Regions from separate parts of the Arthrobacter sp. 2MCAF15 genome, predicted to be linked through region 1. Evidence: riboswitches for the same ligand, from Rfam matches in the RefSeq annotation. Region 1 holds a riboswitch; the other holds the start of a gene.
The links. A riboswitch is a leader RNA that binds a small molecule or an ion and turns the genes downstream of it on or off. The one in region 1 is predicted to bind thiamine pyrophosphate.
Positions count from the first base shown of each region.

Region 2: another riboswitch for thiamine pyrophosphate. It lies ahead of AB4089_RS07985 (bifunctional hydroxymethylpyrimidine kinase/phosphomethylpyrimidine kinase); the one in region 1 lies ahead of thiO (glycine oxidase ThiO).

Region 1 is NZ_JBFRGZ010000001.1:65,563-69,804, reverse strand. Features, by position in the region: gene AB4089_RS00325 (4a-hydroxytetrahydrobiopterin dehydratase) at 1-244, opposite strand, end outside; gene AB4089_RS00320 (thiazole synthase) at 315-1,139, opposite strand; gene thiS (sulfur carrier protein ThiS) at 1,145-1,381, opposite strand; gene thiO (glycine oxidase ThiO) at 1,378-2,715, opposite strand; TPP riboswitch at 2,709-2,829, opposite strand; gene AB4089_RS00305 (thiamine phosphate synthase) at 2,856-3,563, shown strand; gene AB4089_RS00300 (ferritin-like fold-containing protein) at 3,678-4,242, opposite strand, start outside.
Region 2 is NZ_JBFRGZ010000005.1:74,059-78,300, reverse strand. Features, by position in the region: gene obgE (GTPase ObgE) at 1-148, opposite strand, end outside; gene rpmA (50S ribosomal protein L27) at 265-528, opposite strand; gene rplU (50S ribosomal protein L21) at 590-898, opposite strand; gene AB4089_RS07985 (bifunctional hydroxymethylpyrimidine kinase/phosphomethylpyrimidine kinase) at 1,268-2,902, opposite strand; TPP riboswitch at 2,885-2,982, opposite strand; gene AB4089_RS07980 (Rne/Rng family ribonuclease) at 3,127-4,242, opposite strand, start outside.

The sequences.
Region 1 (4,242 bases):
CCTCCGTGCCCGCGTCGTGGGAGGTGAAACGCAGGAACACGCGGTTGTAGCGCCAGTCCAGGTCCGGGTGGTGGTTCTGGTCCTCGGCCACGCGCCCGACGGCGGCAACAAGTTCCAGCGCCGCGGCCGACGTCGGACATTTGTAGACCGTCACCAGGCCGCCCAGGCGGTACCGCCAATCCGGAAGGCCCGCCAGGGCCTGATCGATCTGTGGCCGGGTAAGGACGTCGTCCGTGGCTGGCACTGCAGGCTCCTGTGCTGGTTGGGCGAATGGGCCGGCGGGCGAAGCCGGACCCTGTCCTGCAGGAACTTGCCTACAGGAACTCGGCCCGGCCCTCCATCGCCGAGGACGCCAGGGCGTGCTCGCGGCGCGGAATCCTGCCGGCCTTTTTTGCCAGCCTACCGGCGATGACAGCGTGTTTGAAGGCCTCCCCCATGAGCACGGGGTTCTGGGCCCGGGTCACGGCCGTTGCCAGCAGCACGGCGTCGCAGCCAAGTTCCATCGCCAGCGCCGCGTCCGAGGCCGTGCCGATTCCGGCATCCAGGACCACCGGCACGGACGCCCGCGAGACGATCAGCTCGATATTGTGCGGGTTCAGGATGCCCAGCCCGGTGCCGATCGGGGCGCCGAGCGGCATCACGGCCGTGGCGCCGAGGTTTTCCAGCCGGAGGGCAAGCACGGGGTCGTCGTTGGTGTAGGCGAAGACCTTGAATCCGCGGGCGACAAGCTGTTCGGTTGCGTCCACGAGTTCGACGGCGTCCGGCAGCAAGGTGTGCTCATCGGCAATGACTTCGAGTTTGACCCAGTCCGTTTCCAGGGCTTCGCGGGCCAGTTCGGCGGTGAGGATGGCGTCCTTGGCGGTGAAACAGCCAGCCGTGTTGGGCAGCACCCGGATCTGCTGGTCCTCGAGCAGCTGGAACAGCGAGCCCGTCTCCGCCGGCGAATAGCGGCGCATCGCCACCGTGGTCAGCTCAGTTCCGGAGGCAACAAGCGCCGCACCCAGCCCGTCCAGGCTCGGCGCGCCGCCGGTGCCCATGATGAGGCGGGACCCAAGCGCCACGCCGTCGATCACCAACGGATCGGCCACCGCCCCGCGCGCCTGCACGGCCGGTGTTCCTGCCAGTGTGGTCTCGTTCATGCTGGTCATCCTCCCTGGACTGCCGTGACAAGTTCGACGTCGTCGCCGTCGGCGAGCGCCGTGGCGTGCCACTGGCTGCGCGGCACCACTTCGGCGTTGCGGGCCACGGCGACACCGAGTTTCCGGCCGTCGGCGGCCTGGCCGTCGGGGCCGATGCTCCGGCCCGTGAGCTGGCTCACGAGCGTGCTGACGGAGGCGCCGTCGGCGACGCTTTGCTCCGTTCCGTTCAGTCTGATGTTCATGCTGCTTCCTTCTTGGGACTGTCCCCGAACGTGTCCGGGATGCGGGAAAAACGGTCGGGGCGGAAACCGGCCCAGCGCGGGTCCGGCGTCCCGTCCATGAGTTGGCGGCACACGGCGGCAGCCGCCGGGGTGAGCAGGACCCCGTGCCGGAAGAAACCTGTGGCGATGATGAGTCCGGGGACATCCCCGCCGCCCGGGCGGCCGACCCGGCCAAGCAGCGGGGCGTTGTCCGGCGTGCCGGGCCGCGCCCGCGCCGTGGCTTCCAGGAGCTCCAGTTCGGCGACGGCGGGCACCAGCTGCTGCGCGTCCCGCAGCAGCTGGTAGACGCCGCCGGCCGACACCGCCTGCGGATCCGACGGGCCGTCCTCGCGCTGGGTGGCACCAATCACCACGGTCCCGTCCTGGCGGGGCACGATGTACACCGGGACCCCGCGCACCATCCCGCGCACGGTGGCCGTGAGCAGCGGCTGCAGGTGCGCGGGCACGCGGAGCCGGAGGATGTCACCGTAGACGGGCCGCAGCGGCAGTGTGAGCCCGGCGGGCAATTCGCCAAGATCGGCGGCGCCGAGCCCGTTGGCGACCACGGTTTCCGCGGCGCGTACGTTACCGCCGCCATCGAGGCGGACCCCTGCAACGTTGCCGTCCTGCCACAGCAGCCCTGCAGCGCGCCGCCGGATGAAGCTGCCGCGGTCCTCCGCGGCCAGGACGCCGGCAATCCGGGCGATCAGCAGGCGGGGATCCACCTGGTGGTCGGCCGGGATGTCGAAGGCACACGAGATGCCGGGGCTCAGCAGGGGCTCCCGGCCCCGTGCCTCGCGCACTGTCAGCGGTTCCACGCTGAGGCCGCAGGCTTTCTGGACTTCCCTCAGGTCCGCGAGCGCGCGCCGGTCCGCCGCGTCCGCCCCGACGGCGAGCGTCGGCGTCGTCAAATACCCGGTACCCGCCCGGGAGTCCTGGCCAACGGGACCGGCGTCGAGCCCGGCCGCGAATCCGGGCCACAGCCGGGAAGACTCGAGCATCAGCTCCAGCAGCTGCTCCTCCTGGTAGTGCAGCTCGCTGACGGGGGCGAGCATGCCGGCCGCGGCCCAGCTCGCTCCGGTGCCGGGAGAATCATCGATCAGGACCACGGACCGGCCCGCGCGGCTGGCCTCGAAGGCGATGCCGTGGCCGATCACCCCGCCGCCGATCACGGCAACGTCTGCGGTGATGTCCCCTGCGGTGATTCCGTGAGTGGATGCGTCTCCGGTGTAACAATCCCGGGCGGTGGCGTCATCTGCGGCCACGGCTTCACGCGCGGTTTGTGTGCCTACTTGTGTGCCCACTTGTGTGCCCATGAAAAATTCCTTCCCTACGCCGGTACTAGCCGGATCAGGTCAAGCGGTCGGCTCTGACGCCCTCTCAGCCGGGCAGCGGCTCCATGGCTGCTGCGGGCTCCCGCGGTATGCGCCCAGTTTAGAGGAACTAGGCTGGTCCCATGAGCCAGGACCACCTCCACACCACCGCCCGCCTCTACTTGTGCACCGACGCCCGCAGGGACCGCGGCGACTTCGAGGACTTCGTGGACGCCGCCTTCGCCGGCGGAGTGGACATCATCCAGCTGCGCGACAAGTCGCTCGAGGCGGCCGAGGAACTGGAACTCCTGGAGGTCCTGCACGCCGCGGCGCAGCGCCACGGACGGCTGTGGGCCGTCAACGACCGGGCGGACATCGCCTCCCTGTCCGGGGCCCCGGTGTTCCATATCGGCCAGAAGGACATTTCGCTGGACGCAGCCCGCGGCTTCCTGGGCAAAGACGCCGTGATCGGCCTGTCCACCCACACCCCGGAACAGGTGGACGCCGCTGTTGCTGCTTCTCCCAGCCGCAAGGGACTGGACTACTTCTGTGTGGGGCCCGTGTGGGCGACTCCCACCAAGCCGGGGCGCGCCGCCGTCGGCCTCGACCTGGTCCGTTACGCCGCCCAGGCAACCGGCCAGGCGGACGCCGAGGGCGCCGGAAACCCCGACGGCCGGACGGAAAGCCTGTTGCCGTGGTTTGCGATCGGCGGGATCGACCTCGGCAACGTGGAGCAGGTAGTCGACGCCGGCGCCCGGCGGATCGTGGTGGTCCGGGCCATCACCGACGCCGACGATCCGGCCCACGCCGCCGGTGCACTGCTGGCGGCACTGGACGCCGCTGATTCCTGAACGCCGACTCCTGAACGCTGGTTCCTGAACAGGTTCCCCCGCCCTGAACCTGGCCGGCGCCCTGGGCCGTCCCTGGCAGTGAACCCTCGGCCCGGTGAAACCCCCGCCCGGAACCTAGCCGGGGAGCCCCAGTCCTGCCATCCTTCGCGCGTGGTTCGCTGCGAGCTCGGCCGTCAGACCCACCACCAGTGCCCTGGCATCCGCGTCGCCCAGTCCCGACAGCCCGCCCAGGAATGCGTGCTCAAGGCTCACCCGCTGGGCATGGGTCAGGACCTCGCCCAGCAGGCGCCGGGCCCACAGCGCCAGGCGTGACGCCAGCCGGGGGTCATCGGCCAGGGCCGCCTTGAGGCGCTCCTGCAGCACACCCGTGGACTCGCCGGTGGAGCGGACCTGTGCGATCAGCTCCCGGGTCCCGGCGTCGACGTACACGCCGACGGCGCTGTAAAAGTCCGCGGAGACCGTGTCGATCACGTAGGCCTTCATGAGCGCCTCGTACCAGTCCGCCGGGCGTGTGCGCTCATGGAAGAGGTCCACCGAGGGCTGGAACGGCAGCATGGCAGCCTCCGTGTCCAGGCCCATATCCTCGAGCCGTGCCCGGATGAGTTCGTAGTGCTGGAACTCGGCCACCGCCATCCTGCCCAGCACGGCACGGTCACGCAGTGTGGGCGAATATCCGGCA
Region 2 (4,242 bases), on a different contig from region 1:
CGCGCAGGATGACGTCGCCGCCGTTGCCGCCGTTGCCGCCGTCGGGACCGCCGAGGGGCTTGAACTTCTCCCGGTGAACGGAGACACAGCCGTGGCCGCCGGTACCGCCGGATACGTGCAGTACTACCCGGTCTACAAAGCTCGCCACGTAAATCTCCTCAGTGCTGTTCCCCGGACCCCCAAGAGGCCCAAGATGATTGTAATGCGGTTAAAACACCGGTGGAGCGGACCTAATGGCCCGCTCCACCGATTTAGAACTTATTGCTACTCTGCAGCTGCAGCAGCCACGATGTTCACAACGCGACGACCACGGCGGGTGCCGAACTCGACAGCACCGGGGGTCAGGGCGAACAGGGTGTCGTCCCCGCCGCGGCCGACGCCGGCGCCCGGGTGGAAGTGGGTGCCGCGCTGGCGGACGATGATCTCGCCTGCGGAAACTACCTGGCCACCGAAGCGCTTGACGCCGAGGTACTGGGCGTTGGAGTCACGACCGTTGCGAGTGGAACTCGCGCCTTTTTTATGTGCCATTTGAAATGCCTGCCTTCAAAAATTCTGGGAAATCTGCTGGAACCTGAACAGTAACGAAGGGTTACTTGATACCGGTGATCTTGACCTTGGTCAATTCCTGACGGTGACCCTGGCGCTTCTTGTAACCGGTCTTGTTCTTGAACTTCTGGATGACGATCTTCGGACCACGGAGGTCTTCGAGGATCTCAGCCGTAACCGTTACCTTGGCCAGGTCCGCAGCAGCAGACGTGACTTTGTCACCGTCCACCAGGAGCAGTGCGGGCAACTCAAAGGTGCTGCCGGCTCCACCGGGGACGCGGTTCAGGGTAACGAAGTCTCCAACGGAAACCTTCTCTTGGCGGCCGCCTGCGCGGACAATCGCGTACACCACTGGGGAACTCACTTCTCTCGACGTTTATTACTAGATTTGCGTGCGGAACCTGGGGCCAAATTGTTTGGACCGGCTCACGCTGTGCCTCAACGCCGGTGGATTCCCCGGGGGAACCCATGAGCTATCCCCGGAACAAATCCAGTTGAAATTCCAAACGGACAGTTCTCAGGGTCATAACCCAAGTGTTGGCGTAAGCACCGAAGATCTAGAATACGCTAATTTTGCCTTCGGCCGCAAATGAGGCTGGTTCCGGGGGCAGTCCGTGACAGGCGCCACAACGCCTAGACTCTGCGTTCTTGATGTTGTGTTGCCGCAACGACTTCCGGAACCGTGCCCCACCATCCTAGCGGCTGCACAGGCCAGCTCGCGTCAGGCGTGCAGCCGCGGCGCGTCGAAGAAGTCCACTTCGTAGCGTGAGGACTGCCGGAAGGCCAGGGCCATGGCTTCCCGCTCGCCCCCGGATGCCTGCCGGGCCGCCGTGTCCGTGTACGCGATGGCCTGCCGGGTGGCCGCGGCGAAGTCCTCATCGGCGTAGGTCCGCAGCCAGTCGGCGTAGGGATGCCCGGCGGGTGCGCCGCCGGCAAGGAACTCCCGGTGCAGCGTGGAGCCGACCTCGGCGTAGAGCCAGAAGCATGGGAGGGCCGCTGCCACGAGGACCCCGTAGCTGCCGGACACCGAGGCGGCCAACAGGTGATCGACGTAGGACTTCGTTACCGGGCCCAGGGTGGCCGCCGTGGGGCGGGTGCTGAGCCAGGTACGGTGCAGCTCGGACTCGACTTCCAGGCAGGTCTGCGCGGACCTCGCCCAGAACAGCTGCTCGGCCTCGGTGGGGGCGATCGCGGCGGCGCGGGCCAGGACCCGGGAGTAGCCGTTGAGGTAGATGGCGTCCTGGGCGAGGTAGTAGGCGAACTCGTGCTCGGGCAAGGTCCCGTCGGCCAGGCCGCGGATGAAGTCCAGGGCGTAGATGGCGTCAAGATCGGCGGTGGCCCCCGCGTGCAGGGCCGCGGCGAACTCGCCCTCCCCCGGAGCGTGGCCCGCGTCAGCGTCGCCCACATGAGCGTGGCCGACGTGGTGGAAGTGATGGACCGGGCCGTTGCCGGTGCCGACGTCCAGGACCGAGGCTTCGCGGAGTGCGCCCAGCAGCCACGGCTTGACCTCCCGCAGCGCCGCTTCCCAGTCCCCCACCCGGGCCTGCACGGTGGCCATGGCCGAGGACAGGGAGCAGCCTGTGCCGTGGCTGTTGCGCGTGGCGATCCGCGCCCCCGGCACCACCACCGTTTCGGTGCCGAGCAGGCCCCCGGTGTTGACCAGCGCATCCGGGCAGCCGGCGTCGTCGTGCGCGAGCCCGCCCTGGAGGTGTCCGCCCTTGACCAGGACGGTGGCGCCGGTCAGTGCGGCCAGCCGTTTGCCCTGCGCCAGGGCCTCGGCCCAGTCGGCCGCGACGGGTTCCTTGAGCAGGATGCCGAGTTCGGCGAGGTTCGGGGTGATGAGGTCCGCCAGCGGCAGGAGGGCCTGCAGGGCGGCCTCGGCCGATTCCTGCAGGAGCCGGTCACCGCTCGTGGCGACCATCACTGGGTCCAGGACGACGACGGCGGGGCGCACCTTCTCCAGCCAGGTGCGGACGGCGTCGATCACACCGGCGTCGCCGAGCATGCCGATCTTGACGGCGTCAATGTCGATGTCCTCGCTGATGGCGTCCAGCTGGGCCGTGAGGAACGCCGCCGGGGGTACGTGGACGGCGCGCACGCCCTGGGTGTTTTGGGCGGTCAGGGCCGTGATGGCGGCCATGCCGTAACCGCCATTCGCCGCGATGCTTTTTAGGTCGGCCTGGATCCCGGCCCCGCCGGACGGATCGGAGCCCGCAATCGCCAGCACGCGGGGAATGCGCGGCGGCGCGGACGGGCGGACCCCAGAGGGCAAGAAACCGCCGGGCAGAAAACTGCCCGGCTGAAGATCACTGGGCGGCAATTTGGACGGATTGGATTTCGCGGACAAGTCAGACATCCCTTCGCCGGTGCTAACCGGACAGGTTCAACGGGTCTGGATCTCAGCCGGCCCGATGCGCGGCACCCCGTGTCAGTGTTCCAGCCTAGCCGTTGCCACCGGGCTGCCCCGTTAACGCACGTGCGGGCCCGGGCCGAGCGGACGTATTGTTACGCCCGCTCGGCCCGGACCCGCAACCCAACCAGTCGAAGTGACCGGCCGGGGACGTGATCAGCCGCGGATGGCTACAGCTCCGAGGCCGGTACCCCGACGCCGAGGATGATCGGCTCGTTGCCGGCAGGGATGGACGCCCGCTGGGCCGCGGCGGGCGCCTTGGCCTCGTGAACCGACCCTGCCGCGGCCGGACGTGTGGCCTCGCGGTGTTCCACGGAGGTCTCGTTGGCTGCGCCCTGGGCGCGGCTGGCGCTGCGGTTGCGGCGTCCGCGGCGGCCACGAGTCGTCGTGTCCGCTGCCGGTGAAGCCGGGGCTTCCGCGGCGGGCAAGGCTGACGGCGCCTCGGGGGCCGCCGGTGCCTGGGCTGCATCCTGCCTGTCGGCCTGCTTGCCGGCGTCGGCCTCGCCCAGGTTGGCGAAGGCCTCGGTCAGCAGGTCCAGGGTCAAGGCCGGTGCCTGGGTGTCCTCGGCGTGCTCGACGAAGGGCAGGGCAACCTGCTCGCCGCCAAACGTCAGGACGGTCGCGGGACGTCCGGCTGCCTCGTCCGCGGCGGCGAGATGCGTCACGGCGTCGACGGCGGCCTGCCGGGCCCCGGCGTCGCTGGCCGCGGCTGCCTCCCCGTCGTGCAGGTGCGCGGCGTGCGCGGCGGCGGCAATGTTCGCCAGCGCGGCCCGGGTGGCTTCAGCCTTGGCGTGGCGTTCAGCCTCGGTGGGCTCGGCGTGGACGGCCGCGGGCGTGGACGGCGCGGACTCCGGGCCCTGGCCTCCCCTGCCGCGGCGGCGGCTCTTGCGCTCGGTGCGGGCAGCCGGCTGGGCCGCCTCGGTGCGCGGCACATAGTGCTCCGCGGCGACCGTGTTGGCGCGGCGGTGTTCCACGGGCTCGTCATGGGTGACGATGCCGCGGCCCGCGCACGCTTCGCACTGCTCACCGAAGACTTCCAGCAGGCCGGTGCCCATCCGCTTGCGGGTCATCTGCACGAGGCCCAGCGAGGTCACCTCAGCCACCTGGTGCTTGGTCCGGTCCCGGCCCAGGCACTCCACCATGCGGCGCAGCACGAGGTCGCGGTTGGATTCGAGCACCATGTCGATGAAGTCGATCACGATGATGCCGCCGATGTCGCGCAGGCGCAGCTGCCGGACGACTTCCTCGGCCGCTTCCAGGTTGTTCTTGGTGACGGTTTCCTCGAG